DNA from 3 places in the Granulosicoccus sp. 3-233 genome. Region 3 is predicted to be linked to each of the others. Evidence: predicted binding sites of a transcription regulator. Region 3 holds the regulator's gene; each other region holds the start of a gene.
The links. The regulator sigma-54, encoded in region 3, starts transcription at its own class of promoters, with help from an activator protein. The targets are predictions, from matches to a motif close to TGGCANGNTNCNTGCTT.
Positions count from the first base shown of each region.

Region 1: a site for sigma-54 is predicted at 2,077-2,093, ahead of ACUNV4_RS05775 (amino acid ABC transporter substrate-binding protein). Genes of this name have one in related genera too.
Region 2: a site for sigma-54 is predicted at 8,338-8,354, ahead of ACUNV4_RS15210 (TOBE domain-containing protein). Genes of this name have one in related genera too.

Region 1 covers NZ_JBQYLE010000002.1:173,966-184,865, forward strand. Annotated here, with positions in the region: gene ACUNV4_RS05770 (sugar-binding protein) at 1-1,561, shown strand, start outside; gene ACUNV4_RS05775 (amino acid ABC transporter substrate-binding protein) at 2,265-3,296, shown strand; gene ACUNV4_RS05780 (ABC transporter permease subunit) at 3,359-4,489, shown strand; gene ACUNV4_RS05785 (amino acid ABC transporter permease) at 4,525-5,574, shown strand; gene ACUNV4_RS05790 (VOC family protein) at 5,639-6,274, opposite strand; gene metC (cystathionine beta-lyase) at 6,258-7,484, opposite strand; gene ACUNV4_RS05800 (molybdopterin-dependent oxidoreductase) at 7,582-9,894, shown strand; gene ACUNV4_RS05805 (IclR family transcriptional regulator) at 9,959-10,726, shown strand; gene ACUNV4_RS05810 (rhodanese-like domain-containing protein) at 10,732-10,900, opposite strand, start outside.
Region 2 covers NZ_JBQYLE010000005.1:236,054-246,953, forward strand. Annotated here, with positions in the region: gene ACUNV4_RS15170 (SDR family NAD(P)-dependent oxidoreductase) at 1-544, opposite strand, end outside; gene ACUNV4_RS15175 (mandelate racemase/muconate lactonizing enzyme family protein) at 659-1,828, opposite strand; gene ACUNV4_RS15180 (GMC family oxidoreductase) at 1,999-3,618, opposite strand; gene ACUNV4_RS15185 (hypothetical protein) at 3,647-4,108, opposite strand; gene ACUNV4_RS15190 (sugar ABC transporter permease) at 4,129-5,313, opposite strand; gene ACUNV4_RS15195 (ATP-binding cassette domain-containing protein) at 5,300-6,115, opposite strand; gene ACUNV4_RS15200 (ABC transporter substrate-binding protein) at 6,117-7,181, opposite strand; gene ACUNV4_RS15205 (FadR/GntR family transcriptional regulator) at 7,400-8,149, opposite strand; gene ACUNV4_RS15210 (TOBE domain-containing protein) at 8,400-8,609, shown strand; gene ACUNV4_RS15215 (ABC transporter ATP-binding protein) at 8,622-9,707, opposite strand; gene ACUNV4_RS15220 (extracellular solute-binding protein) at 9,813-10,900, opposite strand, start outside.
Region 3 covers NZ_JBQYLE010000001.1:163,660-174,559, reverse strand. Annotated here, with positions in the region: gene ACUNV4_RS00805 (ABC transporter ATP-binding protein) at 1-204, opposite strand, end outside; gene ACUNV4_RS00800 (MlaA family lipoprotein) at 393-1,316, shown strand; gene ACUNV4_RS00795 (KpsF/GutQ family sugar-phosphate isomerase) at 1,320-2,321, shown strand; gene lptC (LPS export ABC transporter periplasmic protein LptC) at 2,326-2,901, shown strand; gene lptA (lipopolysaccharide transport periplasmic protein LptA) at 2,898-3,446, shown strand; gene lptB (LPS export ABC transporter ATP-binding protein) at 3,443-4,204, shown strand; gene ACUNV4_RS00775 (RNA polymerase factor sigma-54) at 4,447-5,964, shown strand; gene hpf (ribosome hibernation-promoting factor, HPF/YfiA family) at 6,193-6,510, shown strand; gene ACUNV4_RS00765 (PTS sugar transporter subunit IIA) at 6,637-7,221, shown strand; gene hprK (HPr(Ser) kinase/phosphatase) at 7,221-8,252, shown strand; gene rapZ (RNase adapter RapZ) at 8,256-9,116, shown strand; gene ACUNV4_RS00750 (HPr family phosphocarrier protein) at 9,113-9,382, shown strand; gene ptsP (phosphoenolpyruvate--protein phosphotransferase) at 9,385-10,900, shown strand, end outside.

The sequences.
Region 1 (10,900 bases), on a different contig from region 3:
GGCCTGTGGCGGATCATCGGATTCTGGCGGCAATGGCGCTGATCCGGGGTTTCTGCCACTGGATGACGATTCGAATCTGCGGCCGCTCGATGTGTCTTTCTCGATTCCCGAGCGGCTGAAGCAGATCGGTGTCGCACTCACTGCAACCGTGACGGCCGGTGGAACGGGGCAGAACATGGAAGAACTTGACGGCACCTTCGAGTCGACCCTCGGTCTGCCCGGAGATCAGCAGTTGCAGGTGTATGTCGGGGTTCGCCGTGCAGAGGACGATCTGTTGCTGGCGGCAGCCGACACCACTGCGTGGTTGGGGGACGAAGGCAGCACGATCAGTTTGCCCGAACAGTTGTTCAGCTATGCCTTCGATCAGGACGGTGATGGCGTAGACAATATCGTGGAGATCGAGCGTGGCACGTCGCCCACCAGTCTCAGTCTGGATTTCGACGCCGATGGCCTGCCGGACGACAGTGATCGTGATGATGACAACGATGGTGTTGCCGATGAGTTCGATGCGTTTCCGTTCAACGGCCAGGAGTTCGAGGATACGGATAACGATGGCATTGGCAATCGCTCGGATCGTGACGACGACAATGATGGTGTGCCGGATGAAAACGATGCCTTTCCGACTGACGCCAGCGAAACGCGGGATACGGATGCAGACGGCATCGGTGACAACATGGACACGGATGCCGATGGAAATGGCATAGAAGACGATCAGGAAGACTCGGATTACGACGGGGTGCCGGATCCGATAGATCTGTTCCCGAACGACTACTACGAATCAGCGGACGCTGATGGCGACGGAATTGGTGATAACGCCGACCCCGACGACAACAACGACGGTATCCATGACTACAGAGAGGGCTCGCAGATCATCGTGCCCTATGTCGACAATGCCAGCATCAACGTCGATGGTCGTTGGGAAACCGGCTACCAGAACAATCAGTACTACGACGAATGGGGCAAGGCCGTAGACAATGATACTTACGGTTACAGCCTGAGACTGGGAAATCTGCAGGTTGACAATACGGGGCGCTATGGACAATACAGCTACTCCAGCAACTACTTCGAGATGATGCATGATGGTGAGTATCTGTACGTGAAGATCACCATTGGTGACGAAGAGCTGGATGACTGGTTCAACGATTCCGTCGACATGTGGGATGATGACTCCGTGGAATTGTATTTCGACGTCGGTTACGACCAGGCAGAAGCCTTCGGCGATGACGACTTCCAGCGATTGTTCCGGTTCCGCGACGATGTGGCAGATCCAACCATCGATGGCTACTATTCGGCAGCTGGCATGGAGACGGAACACGTGACCAGTTATCGTCACGAGAACAATGCAAGCTCGGTCTATCAGCAACTCTATGAGATTCGAGTCAAGCTCTCGTCCATCGGTCTTGTACCGGGCGACACCTTCGGCCTGGAGGTTGCGGTCAATACCGATAACGATGGTGGTGATCGTGATGTGAAGTGGGGATGGTGGGCTCCGATCGGCACGGATGAGGCTTGGCAGAATCCCTCTGTCTTCGGCAAGGCGAAACTGCAACCGAGCGACTGAGACTTCATCGACAGCTACTGCCTTCTGGCAGTAGCTGTTCTGTTTGGGGGTGGCAGGGTCTTTCTCTACAAGCAACAAAGGACAGGCAACAGGCAGTAGTACAAATTGAAGTAGGCAGTAAGTAATAGTGAAAGACCTCGTTTCATCGCTTGCCACGAATCCCGGCATTCTTTACAACGAGTAACGAAGCTTCCCGGCAATGGCGCTGCCGGCAGAGCAATCAACGGATAGTACGGTTCTGGTTCTCTTGAGCAGACAACCCGATGCTCGTGGCGGCTCCACGCGTCGTAGGCAGCATGATTCCATGGCCGAAGGACTGTACCACCACGTGACTGGACCGTGGTGATGATCGGAGTGCCCTTTCATGGTGCGCACGATATTTCGGTAGCTACCGATTACCCACCTCGGGAATCCTGTCGACAGGTCAGGCATCAAGCGCCATGCGTCGAATCCGGTGCGTACTGCACCAATAGACATCCAACCGTGCTCGGACCGTTTGCGGTCGTGTTTTCGCATGGCACTGACTTTTCTTCGTATGCATAAAAATAGTGCATGTCTGGCGTGCATTGCAGTTCGCCGGATGTATACCGGCGCGCGCGCATCTGCGTGATCCGTGAATCAGTGTTGACATCCGTTTGGAAAAACTGTCATTCTATATGTCAGCACTTGCGTGCCATATAACGGAACAACTGATGAGGACACTATGTTTATGAAACTGACCGGCCTTACCGCGCTTGCTCTGGCGCTCCCCCTGTTTGCGAACGCTGCCGAACCAGGTCCAACCGTGCAGAAGATTCAGGATCGAGGAACCATGTTGTGCTCTGGTCACAACGGGAGCTATTTCGGCTTTGTCGAGGTCAACGACAAGAACGAATGGAAGGGTCTTGATATCGACATCTGTCGTGCGATGACCACAGCCATACTGGGAGACCCTGACAAGGCGCAGATTGTCCCCTTGAGCTGGGCGCAACGTTTTCCGGCCTTGCAGTCGGGTGATGTGGATATCATCATCAAGGCAACTGGCTGGACAATGGGGCGTGACACCGAGCTGGGCCTGCAATTCAGTCTGCCGTATTTCTTTGGTGGCACTCAGCTGATGGCGCACGGGGATCTGGGTGTCACCGATGCCAGCGGTCTGGACGGTGGCACCATCTGTGTCGAGGCTGGAACCACCATCGAGCGTATTACCGCTGACTATCTGCAGACGCTCGGGGTTGAACATGAGATGGTGTCTTATGAAAAGGCGGCCGAGTTGCGCGCCGCCTACCTGGCCAATCGCTGCGATGCGTTCGCCGGTTGGGGCCCGAACCTCGCAGTGCTTCGTGCAACCGAGATCGATGATCCCGATGCGCACATCATTCTCAGTGATCAACTGTCGAGTGAGCCCATTGCTGCGGCGATGCGACAGGGCGATGAAGCTTTCGTGGACATGACCAACTGGACCCTTGCAGCGCTGCTGCTGGCGGAGGAGTATGGGGTCACACAGGCCAACGTCGAGGAAATGGCTGCGGCACCGCCAAGCCCCACGGTTGGCCGTTTGCTGGGCAGTACGCCGGGCATCGGTGAACGACTCGGACTCCGGGAGACCTGGGCGAAGGAGATGATTGCAGCGGTTGGCAACTTTGCCGAGATCTACGATCGAAACCTGGGTGAAGGCTCTCCCTACAAACTTGATCGTGGTCTGAACAATCTTTGGAGTCATGGCGGTGTGCTTTACGCACCGGTACTGGACTAGAGACGTCGATTCGGCAGGGCTACCGATTCGGGTAGCCCGACCCACAGGAGGCTTTGATTGCCATGAAAAAATCAATGTTTTCGCGTGTTCGGCAGCGTAGTCTCCTGATTCAGGGACTGTTGCTTGTCGGCACTCTGGTTCTCGTCTGGTCGGCACTGGGCAATGCCCGAGGCAATCTTGAAGCTCTGGGAATTACCAGCGGCTTCGCCTTTCTGGATCGGGCAACGGGTTGGGCGTATTCGTTCTCGCTGATTCCTCGTTCCATCGATGACAGCTATGCGCGAACTCTTTCAATCGGATTCATGAACACGCTGTTTGTCGGGTTCATCAGTATTCTTCTTTCCACTGTCATTGGATTCGCCATAGGCAGTTTGCGCAGCTCCCGTCGATTGGGATTTCAGGTGCTGGCTACCCTGTATGTACAGGTTTTCCGCAATATCCCGCTCATACTGCAACTGGTTTTCTGGTACTCGGTTCTGATTCATCTTCCGGGGCCTCGAGGGGCCTATACGGTCATGGATGCTGTGTTTCTGTCCAATCGCGGCTTGCTGCTGCCGACACTCAATATTCCGGTCTGGTTGACAATCAGCCTCGCGGGGGTGTCCCTGGCATTGGGCTTTGTGTTGTTGAACAGAAAGATGGCGATATTACGTGGCATCATGATCTGGGTGTCGAGCACGATATTCTTGTTCGTTATCGCCAGTATTCTCACAACCCCGGAAGGCGACACCTTCATATCGTTACCCGAGCTCAAGGGGCTGCGATTTCGTGGGGGACTGACCATTTCGGTGGAGCTGGTCGCGATGATCGTGGCCATAGTGTTGTACGGCTCGGCCTACATCGCCGAGGTGGTTCGCGGTGGTCTGGAGCGAGTGCCGGGGTCTCTGGTTGAAGCGGGCAAGGCTTTGGGACTCAGTCAGAGGGTCATCCTGTCGGACATCAAGATGCCGATTGCCTTGCGAAGCATTGTTCCGCCTCTGGGCAATCAGTGGATCTTCATCATGAAGGCGACCACCATCGGTGTGGCTATCGGGTTCAGTGACCTGTTCATGCTGGTGTCCACCTCCATCACTCAGTCAGGGCAAACCCTGGAACTGATCGCGATCCTCATGGGAGGGTTTCTATTGGTCAACTTCAGTCTGGCGCAGTTCGTCAATTGGCTGAATCAGCATATAGCGCTGAAATCCCACTGATAACCCATCACATCATCAAGCGGAGGTGATATCGGATGCAAAGGCATGTTGCGAGTTTGAAGAAACGGGCATTTGCCACTCCAGGCGATGCGCTCCTGTCGCTACTGGTCTTCGGCGCTCTTGCTCATGTGCTCTGGTTGAGCCTGGATTGGGCTGTCTTCAACGCGGTATGGAAAAAGGAGAGTGTCGAGGCCTGCGGCGAGACTGCGGGAGCCTGCTGGTCGGTCATCGATGCGCGACACAGGCTCATATTCTTCGGCCTGTACCCCTACGAGGAACACTGGCGGTCTGCGCTCGCCTGCCTTGTCATCATCGCAACCGTTGTCTTGTCATGCATCCCCTGGTCCTGGAAAACCACTCGGCTGGTCACTCTGTGGATTTCCGGCTTCGCTGCCTACTATCTCCTGATGCACGGCAGCCTGCTCGGTTTACCAACGGTCACGACTGACCAGTGGGGTGGGCTGGCACTGACCTTGTTCCTGTTTTCCAGTGTTGTATTACTGGGAATGCCGATGGGTCTCGGACTGGCGCTGATGCGACGATCCGACATGCCGATGGTGCGCCTGTTGTCATCCCTGCTCATCGATTTCATTCGTTCCCTGCCGCTGTTGACCACATTGTTCACCGCAGCGGTGGTCTTTCCGCTGCTGCTTCCCGACTGGCTGCAGGGCGACAAGATTTGGAGAGTGATATTCGCCTTCGCCCTGTTCTTTGCCTGCTACCAGGCGGAAGTGTTTCGGGGAGGGTTTCAGGCGATACCGAAGGGTCAGTTTGAAGCGGGCAAGGCCCTGGGTCTGGGCTACTGGACAATACTTTTCAGCATCATGCTGCCTCAAGTCTTCCGACAAGCGCTGCCATCAACCATCAACATGGTCGTGATCACCTTCAAGGAAACCGCCATCGTGATAATCATCGGATTTTTCGATGTGCTGGCTTCGGCCAATGCGGCATTCGGAACGGGTGAGTGGTCGCCGTATTACATGGAAGTGTATGCTTTCGTTGCGACCATCTACTGGCTGTTCATCTTCTCTCTCGGCCAGTATGGAGAGTATCTGAGCAAGCGAATGGCGGTTGCGCAGCGTTGAACCTACATCCCGGTCAGTGCGGAACGTCGCGTTGGCATGGCGACGCCACCGCACTGATTACTGTCTAGTCGATGATGACGACACCGGTGGGAGTCTGCAGTTTGAAAGCCAATCCGATATCGCCCTCGGTCGCCCGGGCCAGATGAGACACCTGCAGTGTATCAAGTACCTTGTTGATGTTCTCGAAGTCCGGGTGACTCAGGCTTACCTCGAGAAGTCGAACACCCAGATCGGCTTGTCCTGTGCTCGGGTGCGGACCGGGTGACCACTCGATGAAAGCGGGAAATACGCCCTGTTCCGGCAAGTGCCCATCCGGCGGCACGGTGAGTCGCCAGGAGCGATCGCCTCGTGTGAACGTGATGATGTCTCCCAGGTCAATCGGAGAGGCTGCGACGATCCCGTCCAGGTTGTTCGTGTTGACCACCCAGCACAGGGCACGCGGGCGCTGTGCCAGGCGAGCGGTGGTCGCCGGGTCGTCCAGAGTAAACCAGCGTGGTCTGTCGGGAGATGACGCTTGCGGATCAACGGCTATCAACTCGAAGAAGCTCTCATCACCCGACTGCATGACGCAATTGTGTGTGCCCATCAGGTCATGCTTGCCCCCCGGGCTGAGTTGTACACCCAGTGCCTCTTTCATGGCGAGCATGCCGTTTTCCAGTGAATCGGTGCCAACGGCAAAGTGGTCAATCCTGTTCAACATATGTGTCGACTTCCTGTGTTGCAGTGTCAGTTTGAGAGTTCAATAGTGGTAACGCGCTCTGCAGATCCGCCTTCAGGCTTTCGGTATCTTCAAAGCCGATGTTGAAACGAACCAGCTGTCCGGCTTCATCCCAGGCTCTGGCTGATCTCACCGGCTTGACTGGCAAGACAAGGCTTTCGAATCCGCCCCAGCTGACGCCGATGGCAAAGTGCTCCAGAGCGTTGACGAAATTGTTGACCTGGGTGTCGCTGCAAGGGTGGAATATCACGCCGAACAGGCCGGCTGCGCCAGTGCAATCGCGTTTCCAGAATCTGTGACCCGGAGAGTCTGGCAAGGCCGGGTGGAGTACGCGTTTGACCTGATCCTGCTGGTTCAGCCACCGAGCCATCTCGAGCCCGGCTTGCTGGGCAACCAGCATACGCATCTTCAATGTCCGCAAACCTCTTGACGCCAGGAAGACCTCTTGCGATCCCGTCTTGTCACCGATGGCCATGACGGTACGTCGCAGTGTTCCGTGCATGTCTGCATCCGCTGAAGCGATGACGCCCATCATGCAATCGGAATGTCCGCTGATGTATTTCGATGCGGAATACACCAGGACGTCCACGCCCAGATCCAGTGGCTGGCAGAAGACCGGGCCAGCCCAGGTGCCATCGAGCACCGTGGATACCCCAGCCTGACGTGCCACCCTGGCAATGCCCGCAATGTCCGGAAATTCGAAGGTGCCTGAGCCTGGCGCTTCAAACATGATGACGGCAGTCTCGGGACGAAGCAGTTTCCTGATACCGGCACCGGTCATCGGATCGAAATACTCGACGCTCACGTTCATTCTCGCCAATACCGAATCGCAGAATGCTCGGGTATTGCCATAGACATGATCGGCAACCAGTAAATGATCACCGGGTTTGAGCAAGGCCAGCAAGGAGAGGGAAATGGCTGCCACGCCGGAGGAGGTGAGAGTCACACCGGCAGCGTGCTCCAGTGTTGCCAGCATCCGTTCGAGTTCGAAGCTGGCCGTATTGCCATAGCGTCCGTAGTAGTTCACGCCGGTTTCGTAGCGGTGGTCGCGGGCCTGTTCGAAGGCTTCGATGGTATCGAAGACCACGGTTGAACCCAGCTCGATGGGCAGGTTCACCTGACGGCCTTGACGATGCTCGGGCCGACCAGCCTGCACCAGTGTGTTGGCAATGCATGATGTGTTTTCCGGCACGGGAATTTCCGTTGTCTGGGTTCATGTCGAGGATGACATTGTTCGTATATTGTGTCAATATTTGGAATATGCGTTTCATATATCAGAACATAAACAGATGAAGCCAATAACAGGAAGGCTGACCGCCAGCCACTGGGGGGCCGGCATCGTTACGGTCGAGAACGGACGAGTACGCTCCGTGGAGTCACATCCAGAGGATCCGAAGGGGTCGCGGATCAACGACAACATTGCCGGTAGTCTCAATGGGCGAGCACGGGTGTTGCGTCCTGCCGTCAGGCAAGGCTGGCTGGAGAATGGGCCTGGTGATACCACAGTGGAACGCGGCAGGGATCGTTTCGTCGAAGTGGGCTGGGATCAGGCTCTTGACCTGATTGCGAGTGAATTGACGCGAGTACGGCGTGAGCACGGCAATGAAGCCATCTTTGCAGGCTCCTATGGGTGGTCCAGTGCCGGTCGGTTTCATCATGCCCAGAGTCAGTTGAAACGTTTCCTGAATACTCAGGGTGGCTTTGTACGTTCTGAGGGAAACTACAGCTATAATGCAGCTCTGGTCATGATGCCGTACATCGTCGGTCCCTATCGGCAGCATGTGGCACAGTCCACGCGCTGGACCGTCATCGCGGCACATTCCCGTCTGGTTGTACTGTTTGGCGGTCTGGCCGAGCGTAATACTCAGGTCAGCGATGGTGGAGTATCCCGGCACAGGGCGGCCGAAAATCTGATCGCCTGTGCCAGGGCCGGGGTCCGATTTGTCAATCTCAGTCCCTTGCGCACCGACTGCATGCAGGAGCTCGATGCACAATGGCTGCCACCCAGGCCGGGTTCGGATACAGCGATCATGCTGGGCCTGGCCCACACCCTGTATTCGGAAGGCTTGCACGATGCAGACTTCATCGAGCGCTATACGGTCGGTTTCGGGAAATTCCTGCGCTACCTGAATGGCGACGATGATGGCGAGGTCAAGTCAGCGGAATGGGCGGCGCGGATCAGTGGTCTGGAGGCAGTACAGATCCGGGAACTGGCCCGCGAAATGGCCAGCAAGCGCACCATGATCAGCACGGCAGCCGGCGTGCAGCGAACCGACCATGGCGAACAGGTGTTGTGGATGACGGTCACACTCGCTGCCATGCTGGGGCAGATCGGTTTGCCCGGAGGTGGTTACACCATCGGCTACGGCGTCAACGCCAATATCGGTAACACAGAAAGGCTGTTTCGCTGGTCCACTCTACCGCAGGGTCGTAACCCTGTTGATGCGTTCATTCCGGTGGCGATGATCAGCGAGATGCTGCTCAAGCCCGGTGAGCAATACCCCTATGATGGTCAACTGCGAACCTTTCCGAACATCAAGATGGTCTGGTGGGCCGGCGGCAATCCGTTTCATCATCACCAGGACTTGAATCGCCTGCACCGGGCATTTCAGCAACCGGAAACGGTTATCGTCAATGAATTCAACTGGACCGCCACGGCGCGTCATGCTGATATCGTGCTTCCTGTGGCAGCTGCTCAGGAGCGCTGTGATTTCGGCGCAGGCAAATCCGACGACGCGCTGATTCCCATGCCGGCGCATGCAGATCCTGCGGGTCAGGCGCGGATCGAATACGACATCTATTGCGATCTGGCCGAACGTCTGGACAGTCTGACTGCATTTTCCGAAGGCCGTGATGCCGATCAGTGGCTTCGGCTGCTATGGGAGCAGACGCGTGATACGGCGCAAAAGGCGCGTGTTTCCCTGCCTGATTGGGACACTTTCATTGCAGGAGATATGTTGCGCATTCCGGATCCCTCTCCCGATCAGGTGTTTCTGGCAGATTATCGTGCTGATCCGGAGCTCAATCCCTTGCCAACACCCAGCGGCAAGATCGAGCTGTACTCCGATGCCATCGAGGGTTTTGCATTGTCTGACTGTCGCGGCCATGCCTCGTGGTTTGAAACCAGAGATCAGCAACGTTCGGGGCATGAGCGATTTCCCTTGTTTCTACTGTCCGGTCAACCCGCGACTCGCTTGCACAGTCAGCTCGATAATGGAGCGTACAGCAAGCAGCACAAGATCAGACAACGGGAGCCGGTGTTGGTACATCCGTTGGATGCCGCAAGCCGTCAGTTGCAGGATGGCGATGTGGTGGAGTTGTACAATGACCGTGGCCGTTGTCTGGCCGGCGTCAGAGTCACCGATGAAGTGCGGCAGGGCTGCATCTTTCTATGGACAGGGGCTTGGCACGATCCCGACTATGATGCCCCGGACAGCCGTGATCGGCACGGTAATCCCAACGTACTGACCCACGATGAGCGTACCTCCTCACTGGCGCAGGGGCCTGCGGCACATTCCACACAAGTACAGATGCGACGATTCGACGAGACGTTGCCGGTTGTCACCGTGCATGAGCCGCCGATATTCTCAAGCTTGACCTGAACTGTGTCGCCAGGCTGTCGATTTCTGTATATTCGATGCTCTTTGCAATAGCATTTGATGTGGCATGGCTGACGAGAAGAATGAGACAAAGGTCGACTCGACCTTGTCGAAGGGTCTGGCAATACTCGAGTTGCTGGCCACCGCTGATGAAAGCAAGGGGGTTACTGACATATCGCGTGAGTTGGGCTATACCAAGTCCAATGTGTTTCGTCTGTTGCAGACACTCAAGCACCTCGGCTATGTTCGGCATCGCGAGGACAAGAGCTACACAGCGACCTTGAAAACATGGCAGATTGGTCGCCATACCATTGAAAATCTCAATCTGCGAGATCTCGCCAATGACGAGATGCAGCACTTGTCCAGGGAGACCGGGGAGACCGTGTATCTGGCGGTACAGGAGAACCTGTCCGTGGTCTATGTCAGCAAGATCGATAGTCTCAAGCCCATTCGTTCCTGGAATCCGATAGGCGGCAGTGCGCCACTGCATTGTGTGGGTACGGGCAAGGCCATACTGGCTGCCAACTACTCGACATTGCGAGACGCGGTCAAAGGTAGCCTGACGCGTTATACCGACAAGACGCTGACCCGTATCACCGATCTGGATGCGGATGTCGAACAGTCCCTGAAGCGAGGCTATTCCTACGATGCCGGTGAATTCCGGGAAGGGATCGTCAGTGTGGGTGCTGCCATCAGTCTGCCTGACAGGGAAACGATAGCAGCGGTAGGTATCTCGTTGCCGGAAGTGAACCTGAAGGATGTCGGTCAGGACAAGTTGGGAGCATTGGTGGTGGAAGCTGCAGCCAGAGTCTCAGCCAGGCTGCAGCGCTTCTGAATCGTTCAGCTTTCCGTTGATCGTTCCACCGGTCCGTTCTGGCTCGCCCAGGTAGAGAAACCTTCCTTCAGGTGAGCCGCCTCGAAGCCCATATCCTGTAGCGTTGCCACCGTCAGTGCCGAACGCCAGCCGGATGCGCAGTGAAAGACGAATTTCTTGTCGGCCGCAAAGATG
Region 2 (10,900 bases), on a different contig from region 3:
TTTCCACGGCTGATTGCCACGTCAAGGCATTTATCCCACCCTTGGCCGGCGCATAGGCTGCGTAGCCGTCGAAGCCGAGTGCACCTTGTACCGATGACATGTTGACGATGGCACCACCGCCGCGCTTTCTCATTTCCGGAATGCAGACTCGCATCATTCGCCAGAAGCCCATCAGATTGATATTGATGGTGCGCTCGAACTGCTCCTCGCTCATCTCGTCCACCACGCCCTTGATGGCCTGACCGGCATTGTTGACCAGCACATCGATACCGCCGAACCGTGCCACGCATTGCTCGGCCATGTTCGTGACAGACTGCATGTCCGCAATGTCGGTATGAATGAACAGGGCATGCTCGCCCAGTTCCCGGGCCGTCGCAGCGCCGGCTTCCGCATCCAGGTCTGCAACGATCACCGAACCACCACGCTCGACAAAGCCTTCGGCACAGGCGCGTCCGATTCCCATGGCCGCACCGGTGACGACAACGACCTTGCCGTCGAAATCCGAAGACAGATCATTTCCCATCTTGCTGAACTGCTCGCTCATGATTGCAGCGCTCCCCTTGCGTGTTGGTGGATAAGGTCTGCAACGAGAAGCTGAAGACAGGCAACCGGCAGATTCAGTGGCTCAACATAACGGTTGCGCAAGTCAGCTGCAAGATCAGAGATCGATCTCGTAGTGCCGAATGAAGTCGGCATCCGGCTCCACGCCCAGACCGGGACCATCGGGAATGCTGACATGACCATCCTGGCGCCTGACCTGCTCCTGTATGTCGAGTGACTCGACCAACAGCTCATCACGAAAACGGTTGTCCGTGGTATCGAATTCCAGCATGGGTTCCCAGGGATGCAAACCACCGGGCATCGGGGGCATGGCTGCCAGCAATTGCAGATTGGTCGCCACGGCGATGGCTGATCCCCAGACATGGTTGATGACAGGTGTGAAGTGCGCATGACACAGCGCCATGATCTTCAGATACTCACTGATACCTCCGAGCGCACAGACTTCCGGCTGCGCGATATCCAGGCCGCGGTTCTCCAGAATGGCTCGCCAGCCCCAGCGACCGAATTCGGCTTCTCCACCGGAAATGTTGACTTTCAGACCCGCTCGCAGTTCTCGGTAGCCATCATGATCCTCGGGAGCAACCGGTTCCTCGAACCAGTAGGCATCCAATTCTTCCAGAGCACGTCCGACGTAGAAGGCATCCGACGTCGTGTAACAATGATTGGCATCCACCATGAAGCGGAAGTCTTCCCCGACCCCCTGTCGAACCGCCTCGCACAGACGCACATCATCACGTGCACCCAACCCGGTTTTCATCTTGGTGGCGACGAAGCCCTGCTCACGAATGCGCGCGGCTTCATCGGTGAATCGCGCGACATGTTCATCGACGCTCTCTCGCTTGAGCATCATGCCGTAACCATATGCCTGAACGCTGCTTCGATGAGCGCCGCCAATCAGCTTGTGTATCGGCAGGCCGGCCAGCTTGCCGGCGATATCCCACAAGGCAATATCGACACCGGACAAGGCCTGCATCGGCATGCCCTTCTGCCCATGGTCGCGCAGCAGGTTGTACACCTTGTGCCAGATCACATCCCGGTCCAGAGGGTCATCGTCCAGCACCAGGGGTTGAATCACTTTCTCGACGATACATTTATTGGCCAGGGCCACATTGCCGGGACCGAAACACTCACCCCAACCGGTAATGCCCTCGCTGGTCTGTACCTCAACCAGATGAGCCGAACGCTTCGCGTAATACTGCTGCGAATACCCCAGCTCCTCGGGCATATCGTACTGCAATACATGACTCTTGATGGCGGTAATCTTCATGCAACGCTCCTGTTCCGGTCACACCCGATGCGCCTGGCAGGATCCCCCCCCATGGCACGAAAACAACAGTCGTGACCCATACCTGATTATCCGTATCCACCGTATGGCAGATCGGTGCCGTATTCGATGCCGTTCACAGGCAACGATTTCGAATGATGCGCGCCGGCTTCTCAGTCGAACAGAGTTGCCATATTGCGCTTGATGCTGTCGCCGATATACAACGCCAGGGCCTGAATGGTCGAGGTCGGATTGACGGCACCGGCCGTGACGAATGTGGAACCATCGACGATGAACAGATTCCGGACATCATGACTGCGCCCCCAGCCGTTGACGACCGATGACTCGGGATCGTCTCCCATGCGACAAGTACCCATCTGGTGCCAACCAGCTCGCCACCAGACCTCACCATCGGGCTTCGCCAACACCTCTCTGGCTCCTGCCGCCCAGAGTACCTCCGTGGCCCTTGCCTCGCCATGCGCGAGCATACGGCGGGTATTGTCACTGAGCCGGTAATGTATCTTCGGAGCCGGAATACCATCGCTGTCGGTCAATTCGGAATCCAGAGTCACGCAGTTGTGTTCCTCGGGCAGGTCCTCAGTCACGATGGTCAGGCTGGCGAGATAGGGATAGATATCATCCATGACCTGGCGATGCGCTTGCCCCCAGGGTATGGGTCGATCGATGCCATAACCTCCAAGGGCGAAGGTCATCGGAGTGGTCGAGCGTCCGGAATGCAAGCCGTAACCACGCACGAAGTCACGCGACGGATCGGTCTCGTAGAATTCCTGGCTGAGTATCGAACAGGCCATGGGACCCTTGTGCCCCTCCATCGGCTCATCGAATACACCGGAGACACCCTTCAGGGGGTGGAACATCAGATTCCTGCCCACCATGCCGGAACGATTGGCCAACCCATCCGGGAACAATCGCGAGGTGGAATTGAGCAACAGCCGCGGTGTGCCGATGCCATTGCAGGCCACTATCACCAATTCGGCATCCTGTCGCTGCAGCTGACCGTCGGCATCGTGATACAGCACGCCGGTCGCCAGCCCACTATGCTCATCCACCAGAATCTCACGGACTCGGCTCCGGGTTCTGAGCTCTACTCCGGCCTGCTCCAGAACTGGCCAGTAGGTGAAGTTACTGCCACCCTTGGCCCCGGCAGCGCAACCAAGGTCGCAGGTTCCGGCGTTCACGCATTTCTGTCGTCCGTCGACATCCTTACTCAGAATGGCCACATCCGAAGGCCACCAGTGCCAGCCCAACTCATTGAACCCGTGTGCCAGAGTCTGACCGAGTTTGCCGATCGGGATAGGCGGATGCGGGGGGTCGTAGGGTGGATAGGCAGGATTGCCAGCAAGACCCGACACCCCCGTATTGCGATCATTCATCGCATAGAACGGCTCCAGCGTTGCATAGTCGATGGGCCAGTCGGAAGCCACACCATCCAGCGTGAAAGCCTTGAAATCGGATGGTTTCATGCGCGGCCAGTGACCGAGAAAATTGATCGTCGAACCGCCGACCCCATTGAAGTTGACCGGCGCTATGCAACTGTCAGCCACGTTGATCGGGTAATCCTCCGGCAAGCCCCGCACATTGGGGTCACAGGAGAACTCTGCATAGCGGGCCAGCTCGTAATCCTCGCGACGACTGGGGAAATCCTTGTCATGAACGCGCCCACCCTGTTCAAGACAGACAATCTGCATGCGTGTCTCGAGCAGCGACCAGGCAATGGCGGCGCCCGACGCGCCGGCACCAATGATCAGAACGTCAACCGGTTCTTTGGACATGATCGAATACCTCGTGGAGCTTGATGGTTCAGCAGGGCCGATAGAAAGGACCACGAGCCCTGACCGGTGCGGTCAGGGTCTGCAGCAACTCCGCAGACTCCGCAGCTACCGTATAACCCTGAGGATGTACCGGCCAGGGCCCCAGACCCAATTGTCTGCGAGCATCAGCGCGGCTGTAATACGCCATATAGGTCAACCGCAACAGACTGGCAAACGCCTGAGGATGATCGGACTCGAGCAGACACAACAGATCGGCAGTGAGTACAGCTTGCGATGCGTTGGCAGAGGTTCTCGTGGGTTCGGATGCCGCAGTCAGCAACGTCCGAATCCGTTCGTACAGCACATCGTCGTCCTGCAGCGCTTGCTGCAGGAATGCCATGACGCCCGGCGAATTTCCGGACTCGATTGCCGCCGTCACATTGCCTGGAATCAACAGCTCCAGGATCTGCTCGAGCACGTTGACAAGTTCATTGCTCAACTGATGTCCCATGATGGTCTCCTCGCCTGTTGCTAGCGTTGCTGCGTACTGCCGGCTCTGGACAGCGCATCGATGGCGACCGCCAACAACAGTATGGCGCCAGAGAACATCAGTTTGTCCGCTGCACTGGCACCCGACAGATCCAGACCGTTGCCAAGCGAACCGATCACCAACGCGCCAAGAATCGCGTTCCAGACCGAGCCACGCCCGCCAAACAGAGACGTTCCACCAATGACCGCAGCGCCTATCGCCTCCAGCAGCAAGGGGCCGCCGGCGAAAGCGTTGAAGGACACCGAGGCGTAGCGCGAAGCACCGAGAATCCCGGCAACGGCTGCCATGAGGCCGACGATCGCGAACGCAGCAATGCGAATGTAGTTGACGTTCATGCCGACTCGCCGGGCACTCTCGGCATTGCCGCCAACGGCATACAGCGAACGACCGAAGGGGGTTGACGTCGTGATCCAGCCCAGCAAGGCGGTCAGCCCCACCAGCAGGATCACCAGTAACGGAACACCCTTGTAGCTGTTGAGTGTCATGACCACTGCCAGCAGAATGAGGGCAAAGAATCCGATCTGTCCCCACAGCGCCAGAGCCGATTCCAACTCGACACCGCGCTGCCTGCGTTGTGACTGCCGCCGCAGGACCACCACCGCAAAAACGACGATGCACACAATGGCCACAGCCCAGCCAAGCATGGGAGGCAGACTGACGGTGGTCAGAGATCGCACAAAAGGGTCTCGCATGTTCACGGCACCCTGCGCCCCCAGAATCTTCAGCATCAGCCCCTGAAAACCCAGCAACCCGGCCAGTGTCACGACAAATGAGGGAATACCGACATAAGCCACAAGCCACCCCTGCACGAAGCCCAGAACGATGCCGGTGAGCATGGCCGCGAGACAGGCAATCGGCCCCGGAACGCCCATGACGATCAGCACCGCCAGTACGGCCGCACAGACACCAGCGGTCGCCGCTGCGGACAGATCGATATCACCCAACAGCAGGACCAGGGTAATGCCTACTGCCAGCGTGCCCACCACGGCCGACTGCATGAACAGAAAATAGAAATTACGAGGGCTCAGAAAGGCCGGTTCCGCGATGCCGAAGTAGATCCATATGGCAATCAGCGCCAGCATGACAGGGACGAAAGCGCCGAACCGCGTTTCACGTAATTGTCTGAATCGTTGCCCCACAGACAATCCTGAATCAGATCGCGTCATCGGACCCCTCCTCCAGACCACGTGTCATGGCCACCACGATTTCATCTGGCGTGGTGTCCGAGGTACGCCAGGTGGCGACATTCGCGCCATGCCTGAGTACGCAAATTCGGTCTGCCACCTCGAAGATGTCGCGCAGATTATGGGAAATGTAGACAACCGCATGACCGGTATCGCGCAGACGCTTGACCACATCCAGTACTTGTCGGGTCTGTGCAACACCCAGAGCGGCGGTTGGTTCATCAAGCAGCACCACCGAACTCTCCGCTCCCACAGCTCGCGCTATGGCAATGGCCTGTCGCTGTCCACCAGACAGGCCTCCTACCTTCGCCCTGACTGAGCGCAAGGTCCGCACTTGCAGTCTGTCGATGGCAGCCTTCGCCTTGACTTCCATCTCAATTTCATCGATTGGACGCAGGAACCTCGGCAGAAACGTCCACCCCGGTTTCAAGGGCTCCGCTCCCAGAGACAGATTGGCTGACACATCCAGGTTCTCGCAAAGCGCAAGATCCTGATAGACAATCTGGATACCCAGCGCAGTCGCGTCCAATGGTGTAGCGACACTCACCGGTTCGCCATCCATCCGGAAACTGCCCTGATCAGCAGCAATGGCTCCGGCAAGTACCTTCATCAAGGTGGACTTGCCAGCACCGTTGTCGCCGACCAAGGCCATGACCTCACCCCGAGCTACTTCGAAATCGACTTCACGCAGCGCTTCCACACCGCCAAAGCTCTTGCCGATTCCCGTCACCTGCAGGTGAGCCGGTGGGGACTGATGCCCCACCACTGCTGCTGTAGAACTCATTTCAGCTCGCGCAGAAATCTGTTTCTGCGGCAACACCTTCGCAGACCATTTCCTTGCTGACCGAGGAATCATGCTCGATCACGTAGCCAACACCTTCTTCACCTACCGCCGAATAGGAACCGACAGGCACGAACGGCACCTCGGCCCCCATGCCGACCGTCACGGTCTCTGTCGCCAGGTCCGAGAAATCCTTACCTTCAAGCATGCGTATGGTGACTTCGGCGGCGGCGTGCGCCATTTCGGACAGAGGCCTCCAGCCGCACTGGGTCTGCTTGCCCAGCAACATCAACTGTAGTGCCTGCACGGTGCAATCAAGTCCGGATACCGGCACAGTTCCGGCCATTCCCTGCTCTTCCATGGATGCGATCGCTGCACCGGCATTACCGTCATTGGATGACACGACACCCTGTACCTCGTTGTTCAGTTGAGTCAGGGCCTGATCCATCGAACGACGGGCTATGGCAGGATCCCAACCCTGTGTCCAGTTCTCATAGCCAAGCACTCGTTTGCCACTGTCGTACAACGGTTGCAGCGCCTTGACCTGGCCCTTGTAGATATCGTGAGCACCCGGGTCGGTTGGAGAGCCTTTCAACATGACAAGTGTGTCTCCGTCCTCCGTGTTGTCGATGACATGCATGGCCTGGTCGTAGCCCATACCGACCAGATCAGCCTGGATCCAGACTGCGTTGTTTTCCGAGTTTATCAGGCGATCATAGGCAATGGTCGGCACGCCTGCTTCGGCGGCACTGTCCGCAATGATTGCCGAACTCTCTCCGTCTATCGAAATGACCACCAGCACTTTTGCACCTTGTGTCAATGCCTGCTCGGCCTGACGCTGTTGCGCTGTAGTGTCGTTGTTGGCGTTGAATACTTCAACTCTGACACTAGGTGACAGCTTCGCCATGGATTCCTTGAAGAACATGGCATCCTGGCTTTCCCAACGCGGATTCACGTTCTCGGGCAGCAGCAGGGCCACCATGTCTTCAGCGTTGGCTGCACCTGCCCCGGCCAGCATCAGCGAGGCCATGGCGATACTCACAGCACGTCTGCATTCATTGAAAATCATCTGTTTCGCTCCTCATGATATTGATGACGCAACACTGCGTCGCGGTGTTGGTGGTAACAACTCCAGGTACTTTCCTGCGGGCACGGGGAGGCCCAGGCCGAAAATCCAGGGTTGCTTGTGGACCGGGCTCACCCACCGGTCGAGTCCGGGCATTACTCAGAGAGCGGCTGGCACAAGAGCATCACCGCTGTGGCCGATCGATGCCGGCCTTCATTCAATCAATCGGTATTGCCATAGTCGCTTACCGCCCGCGTCATACGCTGGTGGGCATCTGTCAGCAAGGTCGACATCTTCTGTTCTGCCAGAGCGGCATCGCGTGCAAGAATGGCATCGCATACCTCTCGGTGAAATGGGATGGAATCCTCGTTCTTGCGAGGATCATCATTGGTCAGCCGGATGGACGTCAGCAAGGCGGAAAAGATGACACCTTCCATCGAGCGCAGGAATTCGTTATTCGCGGCATGCAGAATGGCCCGATGAAAAAAGGCATCAGCCATCACGAAGTCTTCTACGGCGCGCTTTTCCTGCTCCATTCTCAGCTGAGCGGCTTCGATCGCGGCATGGCTATCCGGCGTTCCAACGCTGGCAGCCCAGGATGCAGCCTTGGGTTCGATCACCAGGCGTATGTCCATCAACTGACGCAGGAAGTCCGGGCTTGGCTTGGCCGATTGATGCCAGGCAAGTACATCGTCGTCGAACAACATCCAGTTGGAACGATCCCTGACTCGCGTGCCACTTCCACGTTTGACCTCAACCAATCCCTTGCCGACCAGCAATTTGATGGCTTCACGAATGACGGACTTGCTCACGCCAAAGCGTTCGGCGAATGTGGTCTCATCGCTGATCAGCTCGCCCGCAGACGGAGAGCCTGCCACGATTCGTCGGCCGATCTCGCGACAGATCTGCGTCGCCAATCCGGGGGCAACGCCCGAAGCACCTTTCAGATCGTAGTAGAGTAATTCAGACATGCCTTATTCAAACATCTGATGTTTGGCTTGTCCAGACTTTTCTTTTCCTTTTTCCACGATCGCCGGGAAACCACCGGTAATCACTCACCAATGCTCCTCCTTGCCTTGAATGGCTCAAGGTAACGCCAACGGGAGCTGTCGCACTCTTTGCGCCCCAGGAACCAGCAAAATCTTGCCTGAGTCGGCATTGGCATGTTAAAAGTTCGCCCGGAATTTTCACTCTCTCTTGCATCTATCGGAGTTACCAGGCATGAAACTCAGCGCACGCAATCAACTCAAGGGCACTGTCATCGCCATCGAAAAAGGTGCTGTCAACAGCACGGTACGCATTGATGTCGGCAATGGCGCCGTCATCACTTCCATGATCACCAATGCCGCGGTGGCCGATCTTGGACTCACGGAAGGCGCAACGGCCTACGCCATCGTCAAGGCATCCGATGTGATGGTGGCTGTGGACTGAAACCCGGCTGGTCTAGTCCGACTCGCGCAGTGCCAGCCCATCTGAAGCACGAAAGAAATGCATCTTGCTGCGATCCAGATACACCTCGACGATGTCGTCCGGTTGCGACTTGTTGCTGGCTGGCATCTGCGCGGTGAACCTCTCGTCCCCCACCTTTCCTATCAGCAGGGTATGCGGGCCGAGAGGTTCCATTTCGATAACCGACGCATTGATGCAAGGTCCCAGGGTTGAATCCTCACCGGTATGCTCAGGACGAATACCCAGAACCATCGCTTCGCCGGCAACGCTGGCCAGATGGGCAGGTGCCGGAACACGGAAGCCGCTGTTGCTGACAAACACAGGCTGCTCATCTTCCATGGCAATCTGTCCTGCCAGCATATTCATGCTGGGAGCACCAATGAACGATGCCACAAACAGATTTCGTGGTCGTTCGTACAGCGTGATGGGATCAGCGGCCTGCTCTATGACGCCACCCTGCATCACTACCACCCGGTCAGCCATGGTCATCGCCTCTACCTGATCGTGTGTGACGTACACGATGGTGCTCTTGAGTCGTCGATGCAATTGCTTGATTTCGGTGCGCATCTCGATACGCAATTTGGCATCCAGGTTCGACAGGGGTTCGTCGAACAGAAAAACGTCCGGATCGCGAACCAGCGCCCGGCCGATAGCCACTCGCTGACGTTGCCCACCCGATAACTCGGCAGGCTTGCGATCCAGATACTCGTCCAGATTGAGAATGCGGGATGCCTCCTTCATCGCTGCAGCGGCTTTCCGCTTGCCCTCTCCACGAACCTTCATGCCATAAGTGATGTTCTCACCGACTGTCATGTGAGGAAACAGCGCATAGGACTGAAAGACCATGGCGCAATTGCGCAAGCCCGGTCGTAGATGAGTCACATCTCGCGGACCGATGCTGACAGTTCCGCTTGTGGCGGTTTCCAGCCCTGCAATCATTCGCAGCGTCGTGGTCTTGCCGCAACCTGATGGTCCGACCAGCACGACGAATTCGCCATCGGCGACTTGCAGGTCAAGCGCGGGAATCACTTCCACTTCGCCAAACGACTTGGTGACATTCTCGATGTTTATTGTGGCCATTTCTACGTGTTCATTCAGCCGTACTCGGCTATCGCCAGTCTCAGAACTGCTCCTCCGGGCATGACCCCGAAAGAGCAGTCTTCACTTGATGGAAACGAATCCGGATCAGTTGAGTCCCATGGAAGCCCGATAGGCTGCCAGTTGCTCTTCCCGACCCAGATCATCCGTCAGCTCGTTCCAGCCCGCTGCAACGGTATCCAGCGCTTCCTGGGGAGTGACATCCCCGGACAAGGCCTTTGACAGTTCGATCTCCAGAATTTCCGTATAGGAAAAATACGCTGGCAGTCGCATGTCCAAGGCAACATTGTCGGCCGTGACCGATGCCTGCTGTGCGCCCAGATATTCCGTTGCTTCGCGCTCGGAGAAAATGCTGGCCCAGCGTTCCATGTTGGTGGTGTGAGAAATCCGGTATGGGTTGACGCCTGTACCGCCAGTCACTGTCGCCTCTCCGGATACTTCAGGACTGGACAGGTACGAAATGAAGTCCCAGGCTGCGTCCTTCTTGCCGGACATCTCGGGCACGGCTGCCTGCCAACCGCCGAATGCCATGAAAGGCGTGTTCAGCACTTCATCGAACTTGTCCCACTCACCCGTCTTGTAGTTATAGACCTCCCTGGCACTGGGAAGCACCGCGGAACCGACATTACCCGCCACCTTGGATTGCTCGGGATCGGCAGCAATGACGCCGGTATCACCCCAACCGATGGACTGGGCAACCTGCCCGCCTGCAAATGCGGCATTGACTTCTCCGAAGGAGAAATTCAGGGCGCTGGGTGGAGCCAGTTCAGAGGCACGAATATACTCTTCCAGGCCCTTCACCCAGCCCGGATTGTTGATCTGGGCATCCATGGTGTCAGGATCGAAGAACATCGATCCCGGGTGATCAGGGTGACTGGTATAGGCAGCCGCATGGCTGAACAGGAACCAGAATTGCTGACCACCCCGGCGGAAGGCTTCGGCAGTGCCCCAGACACCGTCGACGTTGTCCTGAAAATATTCAGCAATGTCCAGATACTCTGTCCAGGTTGTGGGAATGGCCAGATCATAGCCGTACTTTTCCTTGAACCTGGCCTTGTTGGCCTCGTCTTCGAACAGGTCGATACGATACGTATAGGTATGAACGTCGCCGTCCATGGTCTGTGACAGGACCTTGCCGTTCCAGACCATCAGAGATTCGCGATAAACGGGAGCGA
Region 3 (10,900 bases):
CTGCGAAGGCTTCAGCTGGCCGCCGATCATCTTCAGCAGGGTTGTCTTGCCGGTGCCACTGGGACCGATGATGGTCGTTACCTTGCCGCGCGGAATGTCGATATCCAGTCCCCGGAAGATCGGCTTGCTACCTCTGGAAAAGTGCAAGTCGCGGATCTGGACCAGCGTGGTTCCATCATCTGACATCTTTTCGGGGGAACTCATCGGAAATCGGATCGGTCAGATTGTAACAGTTTGCTTGACATACTCAGGTCTGCTTCTTGAATTGCAAGATTGGTCAAACGGTTAGTTCTCGAAACACTGAACGCGCCGCTTTTCGATCGAAATCTCAGCGTCGGCTACAATACCGTGGTCACGCCCTTCCCATCTCTTGATACTCTGACACTTCAGCAATGCCGACAATCATCCGCCCTCTTGTGACCCTGCTGGCCATGCTGACCCTCTCCGCTTGCGCCAGCAATCCGCCAACCGGACCGGTGTACGACCCCTACGAAGACATCAACCGCAAGATCTATCGCTTCAACACGACCCTGGACAACGCCATACTCAAGCCGGTGGCCAGAGGCTACAGATATGTAGTGCCTGACCCGGTTGAAGTGGGTATCGGCAACTTCTTCAGTAACCTTGACGACATCACGGTCATCGCCAATGACCTGCTGCAGGGCAAGTTCCGTCAGGCCGGCAGCGATACCGGCCGGTTTCTGTACAACTCCACCGCCGGTGTACTGGGCATCATGGATTTTGCCACCCCGGCGGGCATGGTGAAGCACAATGAATCGTTCGGACAGACCTTTGGCGTCTGGGGCCTGGGTGAAGGCCCGTTCGTGATGCTGCCGCTGCTTGGCCCCAACAACGCCCGCTCCAGCGCCGGCCTGGTCTCCGAGTTCTACACCACCGACATACAGCGTCATGTCGTCGATGACAACGCCACCAGCTACAGTCTGACGGCACTGGAAGTCGTTGCCCTGCGGGCTCGCCTGCTGTCGGCCGGCAATCTGCTTGACACGGCCGCGCTGGACCCCTACCTGTTGTTGCGTGATTTCTGGGTGCAACAACATCGCACGGCCACCTGGGATGGCAAGCGTGAGGTGCGAATCGGCACCGCCGACGATGGCCTTGACGATCTGGATGAACTGGACGAGCTGGACCAACTGGATGCGCTGGACAACGCCGACGAACTGGACGAACTCGATGAACTGGATCGCCTCGATGCGCTGGACAACGCCGACGAACTGGACGAACTCGATGAACTGGATCGCCTCGATGCGCTGGACAAGGCTGACGAGGCTACCGACGCCGGGTCGCTGACCGACTGAACGATGGCCGCGCAAGACTCAGCGCCGCCCCGGCGCCCCGACCCCGCATCCCTGCTCGATCTCGGCCGCTCGGTCATCCGCATCGAGGCGCAGGCCGTGGCGCGGCTCGAAGAACGCCTCGATGATCGCTTCGTGCAGGCCTGCGAGTTGCTGATTGCCTGTCGCGGACGGATCGTGGTCTGCGGCATCGGAAAATCGGGACATATCGGGGCCAAACTGGCTGCCACATTCGCCAGCACCGGCAGCCCTGCCTTCTTCGTGCACGCCGCCGAGGCCAGCCATGGCGATCTGGGCATGCTGCGTGACGACGATGTGCTCGTGGCGCTGTCCTATTCCGGCAGCTCCAGCGAGTTGCTGACACTGATTCCCGGCATTCGCCAGATGGGCGTGCCCCTGATCAGCCTCTGCGGCGAACCGGAGTCCCCCCTGGCCAGGGCCTCGACCGTCGTTCTGGACACCCGCGTCGAACGCGAAGCCTGTCCTCTGGGGCTGGCCCCCACGGCCAGCACCACCGCAGCCCTGGCCTTCGGCGACGCGCTGGCCATCGCCCTGCTGGGAGAACGAGGCTTTACCGAACAGGACTTCGCCCGCTCACACCCGGGCGGGCGTCTGGGCAGGCGTCTGCTGTTGCGGGTCAGCGATGTCATGGTGGGCAGGGATGTCAGTCCAAGCATCCGGCAAGGCGAAACACTGATGACGGCACTGATGGAAATCAGCTCCAGAGGACTGGGCATGGTCACCGTTCTCGACGAGCTCGATCGGCTTTGCGGCATCTTCACCGATGGTGATCTGCGACGCGCACTCGAGCGCGGCGTGGACATTCACAGCGCGAGCATCGGTACGGTCATGACTGCCGACCCGGCCACCATCAGCGACACATCACTGGCAGTCGACGCCGTGGCGCTGATGCAGAGGCTGCGTATCACCTCGTTGCCGGTGGTCGATGGGCGACGACTGCAGGGTGTCGTGACCATGCATGCCTTGCTGGCCGCAGGAGTTGTCTGAGCCGATGCTTGCACGTCTACTGTCCCGATACTGGCTGTTGCTGCCTTTGCTGATCATCGTCGTCGTTGTGGTCGATCATGTCGAGGAACCGGAAATCTTCGTCGTGGAAGAGACCATCGACATGCGCGAGACGCGATCGGACTACTACATGGCCGATTTCCAGTCGCGTAAATACGATGCCAACGGTCAGATCGAGTACACGGTAAGAGGCGACACCCTGGCGCACTATCCCCATGATGATCGCTCCGAAATCACCTCACCACGGGTCGAATTGCACCGGGAAGGCGCGCAGTGGCAGATCGAATCGGACAGTGGCCTGTTCGATACCGATCCTGACCTGTTCACCCTGCAAGGCAATGTCATCGTCAAACGACAGGCAGAGACTGCAGACCCGCTGACGATTCGTACCAGCACCCTGACGGTTGCCACCGAATCCAATGAAGTGAGCACCGAGGCAAGAATCGAGATCAGTGCTCCCACCTGGCGACTGCAGGCCAATGGCCTGAAATCCGCCATTGATCAGGGTAAGCTCACCCTGCTTTCCGACGTCATCGGACGCTACGAGGTACCGGGCCCGTGAACACTGACAATCAATCCGACAAGCGCCGCCAGTCGGGCAAGCACTGGCAGCAGGCAGTGGCCATGTGCCTGCTGTTGGGCACGCTGTGGCAGGCGACACCGAGTCTTGCGCGCGAATCCGACCTGGAACAGCCCATCGATGTGCGCGCCGACAAGTCCGAGTTCGATGAGAAGGCCGGCACACAGATTCTCACCGGTAATGTCGAGATCAGCCAGGGCACCATGCGCATTGCCGCCGACCGGATTGCCATAGAACTGAAAAACAACGCATTGAGTGCCATCACCGGCACCGGCTCGCCGATCCGTTTCGAGCAACAGAACGAGGCTGGTGAGCTGATGAGCGGCGAGGCGCAGAAGATTACCTATGATGCGCTGGCAGGCACGCTGATTCTCGAAGGCACGGCCACTCTGAGCCAACCGCGTCAGGAACTGGTCAGTGAACGCATCACCTTCAATGCCAGAACCCAGAAAGTCAGTGCCGAAGGCGGCCCCAGTGAAGGCCGTGTGAGCATCCAGATCCAACCACCCACAGGCGCTGATCAGTGACCCGGCAAGACGCGCTCGACAAGCCTCCCGCCCTCCGGACCCTCGAAGCCAGAGACCTGCACAAGGCCTACAAGAAACGCCGCATTCTCGAGGGCGTCTCCCTGTCCGTGAACAGTGGCGATGTGGTCGGTCTGCTGGGCCCCAACGGCGCGGGCAAGACCACCTGCTTCTACATGGTGGTGGGCCTGGTCAGACCTGACCAGGGACAGATCATGCTCGATGGCGAGGACATCACGCGTTTTCCGATGCATGCCCGGGCCCGCAAGGGTGTCGGTTATCTGCCGCAGGAAGCCTCCGTGTTCCGGCAACTGACCGTCTCGCAGAACATCATGGCCATTCTGGAAACCCGTCCGGAGCTGAACCGTGAAACCCGCCATGACCGGCTCGAAGCCCTGCTCGAGGAACTGCAGATATCGCATATCAGGGACAGCCTCGGCATCAGCCTTTCCGGTGGTGAACGACGCCGCGTCGAAATAGCCCGGGCCCTGTCTGCCGACCCCGGTTTCATTCTGCTCGATGAACCGTTTGCCGGTGTTGATCCCATTTCCATTCTCGACATCCAGCGCATCATCACCCACCTGAAGGAACGCAATATCGGCGTGCTGATCACGGATCACAATGTGCGCGAAACACTGGGCATCTGCGATCGAGCGTACATTCTCAGCCACGGCAAGCTGATCGCCGAAGGCACGCCGGACACCGTGCTGGCAAACCGGGAAGTGCGATCGGTGTATCTGGGTGACAACTTCCAGATCTGAGCGCGATTGGCTTCACAACACCGCAGCCGGTTGTCATGACTCATGCCGCTTTTCCATCAGTTGAGGTGGTGCGCCGCCGCTATCTACCTGTAATAACAGCAGAATACGTCTTGAAAATGAAACATTACCAATTTGTCATTTAAGTTTTCCCTGCCGGTATCGCAACCGGCGGGAAAATTGCGTTAATTGCTATCCAGCTGGTAGTTTTTCACTACAGACACCTTTTACCGGACGCGTATTCGATGAAACAGTCACTGCAAATAAAGATGGGCCAGTCCCTGGCCATGACTCCTCAATTGCAGCAGGCAATCAAACTGTTACAACTGTCCACGCTCGAACTGCAGACGGAAATCCAGACGGCTCTGGAAAGCAATCCCATGCTGGAGATGCAGGAAGACGAAGGCTCCGAACCCCGTGAAGCGGATCTCGCCAATGAATCACGCGAGACACGCGAAGCCAACCGTGAGGCGGAAACCGCGGCCGCCGAACAGAAGCAGGCTGCCGGTGAAACCGAGCTGGTGGGCGAGAACATGCAGAGCTCCGATGATGTTCTGCCAGAAGACCTTCCGGTGGACAGCGCCTGGGATGATATCTACGATTCCGCGGTGCCTTCCAGCAGTGGCACGTCCGGCAGCGATGGTGAATCCCGCGATTTCACCGAGTTTCACAACGCCGGCGTGGCCAGCATTCAGGATCATCTGAACGAACAGATACGCTTCGCCCCGCTGTCCGAACGGGATCAGGAAATTGCCGAAACCATCATCGATGCCGTGGACAACAACGGTTACCTGATCGATGACGTCGAGGTCCTGCTCGACGGTCTGAACCGCGACATCACCGATGTCGACCAAATGTATGTACTCGACGAATTCGAGACCGTACTGCATCTGGTTCAGCACCTGGACCCACCCGGCTGTGCGGCTCGTGACGCCAGCGAATGCATGGGCATCCAGCTCAGCCAGCTACCCGTATCCGAGCTGCGCACCCTCGCCATGGGCATCGTCAAGGATCACCTCGACCTGCTCGCCGCCCACGATTTCGCCCGTCTGCGTCGTCTGTTCAAGATCAACGACGACGTGCTGCAGGAAGCCATCACACTGATCCGCAGTCTGAACCCGCGCCCGGGTCGGCAGCTGGTGAATGATCATGACCAGTACATCGTGCCGGATGTGTTCGTGAAGAAGATCAAGGGCGTCTGGCGCGTCGAGCTGAACCCCGACATCGCTCCCCGGCTGGGCATCAATGCCCTGTATGCCGGCATGGTCAAACGTGCCGACAAGAGCGAAGACAACAACTTCATGCGCAACCATCTGCAGGAGGCTCGCTGGTTCATCAAGAGCCTGCAGAGCCGCAACGAAACCCTGTTACGCGTCGCCACGGCCATCGTCGAACGCCAGCGCAGCTTTCTGGAATATGGCGATGAAGCCATGAAGCCGCTGGTGCTGCGCGACATCGCCGAGCAACTGAGCCTGCACGAATCCACCATCTCGCGAGTCACCACGCACAAGTACATCCATACCCCGCGCGGCATTTTCGAGTTCAAGTACTTCTTCTCCAGCCATGTATCCACAGCCAATGGCGGTGAATGCTCGGCCACGGCCATTCGCGCCATGATCAAGAAATTCATAGCCGCCGAGGATTGCACGAAGCCACTTTCCGACAGCAAGATAGCCAGTACGTTAGTCGAGGAAGGAATACAGGTTGCGCGACGCACCGTTGCCAAGTATCGTGAATCCATGGCCATTCCGCCATCGAACTAACGCAAGCGATTGAACTGAAACGATTTATGCAGAAAAAGCACACCCTGACATGGCCTCAAGCCCTCTGCGAAGAAACATTCGCAACAGAGCGTGGCCAGCTATTGGGTCTGCCCCCCATCGACCATAGAACAGATATGGGACGCGCAATGTGTCCCTACTTGCCGCGAGGTCCTTCGCGGACCCTCGCTCTTCATCGTTGAACCTTTTGTTGAACATCAGGAGATGCCCATGAACTTAACCGTAACCGGTCACCACGTCGACGTTACCGCTTCGATGCGAAACTATGTGACTGACAAGATGGAACGCCTCCAGAGACACTCCGACAACGTTTTCGGAGTCCACGTGATTCTTACCGTGGAAGAAAAATCACGCCAGAAGGCCGAGGCAACCATCAAGGTTTCCGGTACGCAGCTGTATGCAGACACCACCGAGCCCGACATGTACGCGGCCATCGATCTGCTGACAGACAAACTGGATCGTCAACTGATCCGGCACAAGGAAAAGCTCAAGGCGCACCGCCGCACAGGCGACCCTGTTCCCGAATAGTGGCCTGACACTTTTAATCCTGACAGCGAGAGCGCACAATAGCGCTTTCGCAGCCCTCGAAGACTCTGTCCGACATCATCGGCAGGGTCTTCGAGCATTGAAAGTGTGGCCAAATCTTCTACACCCATGGATTTATCCGATCTGCTCGATCCCGAGCGCATACGCTGTCATTGCAGCATTCAGAGCAAGAAACGCACATTGCAGACGCTGGCCGAACTGCTGGGCGAGTCTCTCCGGGCAAGAAATGCCACAGACGATGTCAATGACGACGACGCCGAAGGCGGCGAGGAAAAGAGCAGCCCCCGCAAGGTCAGGAAGTCACGCAAACAGAGCGACAAGGCCGCGGAGTCGGCGGATACCCTCAGCGACATGCAGATACTGGACGCGCTGATCAGCCGCGAACGACTGGGCAGTACCGGACTGGGACACGGTGTCGGCCTGCCCCACAGCCGTCTGGCCAGTATCGAGGAGCCCATTGCGGCCTTCGTGACGCTGGAAAAAGGCGTCGACTACGAATCGGTCGATGGTCAACCCGTCGATCTCGTGTTCGGTCTGCTGGTTCCCGAACATTGCAATGATGAACACCTGCAGATCCTGGCGCAGATGGCGCGACGTTTCAGTGACGCCGAACTGCGTGACACGCTGCGCGGTTTCGACGATCCAGACGCACTCTACGAACACCTGACGTCCCTGCAGCCCGTCTCCACCTGATGTCTTACCGGCAGCTGACCGTTGGCGAGGCGGTACAGGCACTGAACAAGGATCTGGATCTGACCTGGACCGCCGGACATGCCGCCCATTCGCGCATGCTGACGCGTGACGCCGGCCCGGTAGACCGCCCTCGCCTGCTCGGCCCACTCAATTTCAACAGCCCCAACCGTATCCAGTTGCTGGGCGCTGCCGAAGTCCGCCTGTTCAGCGAGGCCTCGGTGCTCGACGCCAGCCGTTTCGAGTATTCCCTGCCCAACACCTGCGACGTGATCGTGGTCTCCAACTCGCTGCAGGCGCCCGAAAGCATCATCGAACTGGCTGAACGCGAGAACATCGCCCTGCTGAGCTCGGCGGCAGACTACAGCCAGTTGCACAGCCGCATGCGCTTTCTGCTGACTCAACTGCTGGCCGAACGCGAGATCATTCACGGGGTGATGATGGATGTGCATGGTACCGGGGTACTGATCACCGGGGATGCCAGTGTCGGCAAGAGCGAACTGGCTCTGGAGCTGATCAGTCGAGGTCACATCCTGGTGGCGGACGACGCCCCGGAGTTCACCCGCATAGCGCCCGGGACGCTCGAATGCCAGTGCCCGCCCCTGCTGCAGGATTTTCTGGAAGTACGCGGTCTCGGTGTGCTCAACATCGCCCTGATGTACGGGGATGCACATACGCGCTCGCGCAAGATCCTGCGCTGTATCGTGCACCTGAAGCCGGTCAGTGGCGAGGATTTCAACAAGGATCTGGCGGCCATTGCCGGTGATCGCATCAGCGAGCCGTCCGGCACTCGCGTCGTCCTGGGCGTCAAGGTACCCAAACGCACGATACCGGTAGCTCCCGGACGCAACATGGCCGTGCTGGTCGAAGCCGCGATACGCGACCAGATATTGCGCGCCGGCGGTTACAGCGCCTCCAGGGATCTGGTCAGCAAACAGGAACGAGCGCTGGCAATCGCCGCCCATCAGAGCAAGCGCCGTCCCAGCCCACGCCCCAAGTCGGGCACCGACGTCAGTACCGATACGGAGAACTGAACCATGACACGCCTGACCATAGTCACTGGTCTGTCAGGATCCGGCAAGAGTGTGGCTCTGCACACCCTGGAAGACGAAGGCTTCTACTGCATCGACAATCTGCCCTCCTACCTGCTGTCCGAATTCATCGACAAACTGCTGGCCAGCGGCTCGCAGCTGTATGCCAAGCTGGCCATCGGCATCGACATGCGCAGCGAACGCGCCTCGGCAGACAATCTGCTGAGACTGTTGACCGAGCTGCGGGCCCGCAAGGACATGCAGGTCGAGGTGCTGTTTCTGGACACCGACCGCACCCGCCTGGTGACGCGCTTTTCCGAAACCCGCCGCAAGCATCCACTCAGCAGTCAGGACCTGCCGCTGATCAGTGCCATCGACGAAGAGGCGCGCCTGCTGGATCCGGTCAAGGCCGACGCCGAACTGGTCGTGGATACCTCTGCACTGAACCTGCATGAACTGCGCGACATCATCCGCACCTATGTGCTGGGCAAGACCCAGGTCGGTCTTGCACTGATCTTCCAGTCTTTCGGCTTCAAGCACGGCACCCCGGCCAGCACCGACTTCATGTTCGACGTACGCTGCCTGCCCAATCCGCACTGGGAGCCGGAACTGCGACGATTCACCGGACGCGAGAAACCGATCATCCGCTTCCTGCAGGACCAGCCGGACGTCGAAGCCATGTTCGAGCACATCCGGGATTTTCTGCAACGCTGGCTGCCGCTGTTCGAAGCAGAGAATCGCGCCTATCTGACCGTCTCGGTAGGTTGTACCGGCGGTCGCCATCGGTCGGTCTATCTGATCGATCGACTTGCCGACCATTTCGCCGAGGCGCGCGACAACGTCTCCAGACGACATCGAGAACTATGATCCAGCAAGAACTCGAAATCATCAACAAACTGGGCCTGCACGCACGCGCAGCAGCCAAGCTTGTCAAGCTCTCGTCATCCTTTGCTGCCAGTATCGATATCGAGAAGGATGGCCAGCGTGTCAACAGCAAGAGCATCATGGGCGTCATGATGCTGGCTGCCAGCATGGGCTCGAAGGTCACCGTGTCCGCCGACGGGGAAGACGAGGAAGATGCACTGGCCGCCGTTGTCGATCTGATCAACCGCCGGTTCGACGAAGAGGAGTAGCCATGAGTCTGATGTTCAGCGGCATTGGCGTCTCCCGCGGTATTGCCATCGGCAACGCCTATCTGCTGCGACGCAATCAGATCGATGTCACTTCTCGCACGCTGCTGAAGAAAGGCATTCCGGCAGAAGTGCGGCGCTTCAAGCGCGCTGTCAAGGACGCGCGGGCGCAACTGCTCATGGCCCGCGACAATATCCCCAAGGATGCGCCGAGCGATGTCAGCTCGTTCATCGAAACCCACATTCTGATGCTCGATGACGCCGTGCTGTCACAGCGCCCCGTGGAAATCATCAAGGGCGAGATGATCAACGCCGAGGCCGCCCTGCAACAGCAGCGCGAGGAGCTGATCAAGGCATTCGGCTCGATGGATGACAGCTACCTGGCCACTCGCATCGACGATGTCAATCACGTCATCGATTCGGTGCTGCGCGCCCTGGACGATGGCGCCGAGAATGTGGTCGCCTCCGAACAATGGAAAGGCCAGATCATCGTGGCCGACGACCTGACACCGGCCGATACCGTCAGCATGCAGCACCACGGCGTGGCAGGATTCGTCACCGAGACCGGTGGCCAGTTGTCGCATACCGCCATCCTGGCCCGAAGTCTGGGCATTCCCGCCATCGTTGGTGTCAGCAATATCCGCCGGTATATCAAGCCGGGTGAAGTGATCACCCTGGATGGTCGCCTGGGCATGGTACTGGCCGAACCCACCGAGGAGATGCTGAGCGACTTCAGGCGCCAGCAGAAGGAAACCCGACTGCGCCAGCGCGAGCTGGCCAAGCTCATCGATACCGAAGCCGTGACGGCCGATGGCGTCCAGCTCAAGCTGATGGCCAATATCGAGATCGAAGAGGATCTGAAGGCACTGAAACGGGTCAGCGCCAAGGGCGTCGGCCTCTACCGTACCGAATTCCTGTACATGAACCGTGAGACGGTGCCGACCGAGCAGGAGCATTTCAAGGTCTACACCAAGGTGCTGCGCGCACTCAAGGGCGAGACTCTGACCATCCGCACCGCCGACCTCGGTGCAGACAAGCAGGTGGATGGGCAGATGGCCAGCCGGACGCGGCCGCAGGCGCACAATCCGGCCATGGGTCTGCGAGGCATCCGTCTGTGCCTGAGTGACACCTCGTTGTTCCTGCCGCAGTTGCGCGCCATTCTGCGAGCCTCTGCGCGCGGTCCCATCCACATGCTGCTGCCCATGCTGACGAATGTGGCCGAGGTTGCCCAGTGCCTGGAAATGGTCAGTCAGGTGAAGCAATCACTGCGCGACGAGAACATCGAGTTCGACGAGAACATGCTGGTCGGCGGCATGATCGAGGTACCGGCAGCGGCCATAGCTGCCGAACAATTTGCCCGCCAGCTGGACTTCCTGTCAATCGGTACCAATGACCTGATCCAGTACACGCTGGCCATCGACCGTATCGATGACCAGGTGGACTACCTGTACGATCCCATGCACCCGGCGGTCTTGTCGCTGATCAAGAACACCATCGATGCGGGTCAGAAGGCGGGCATTC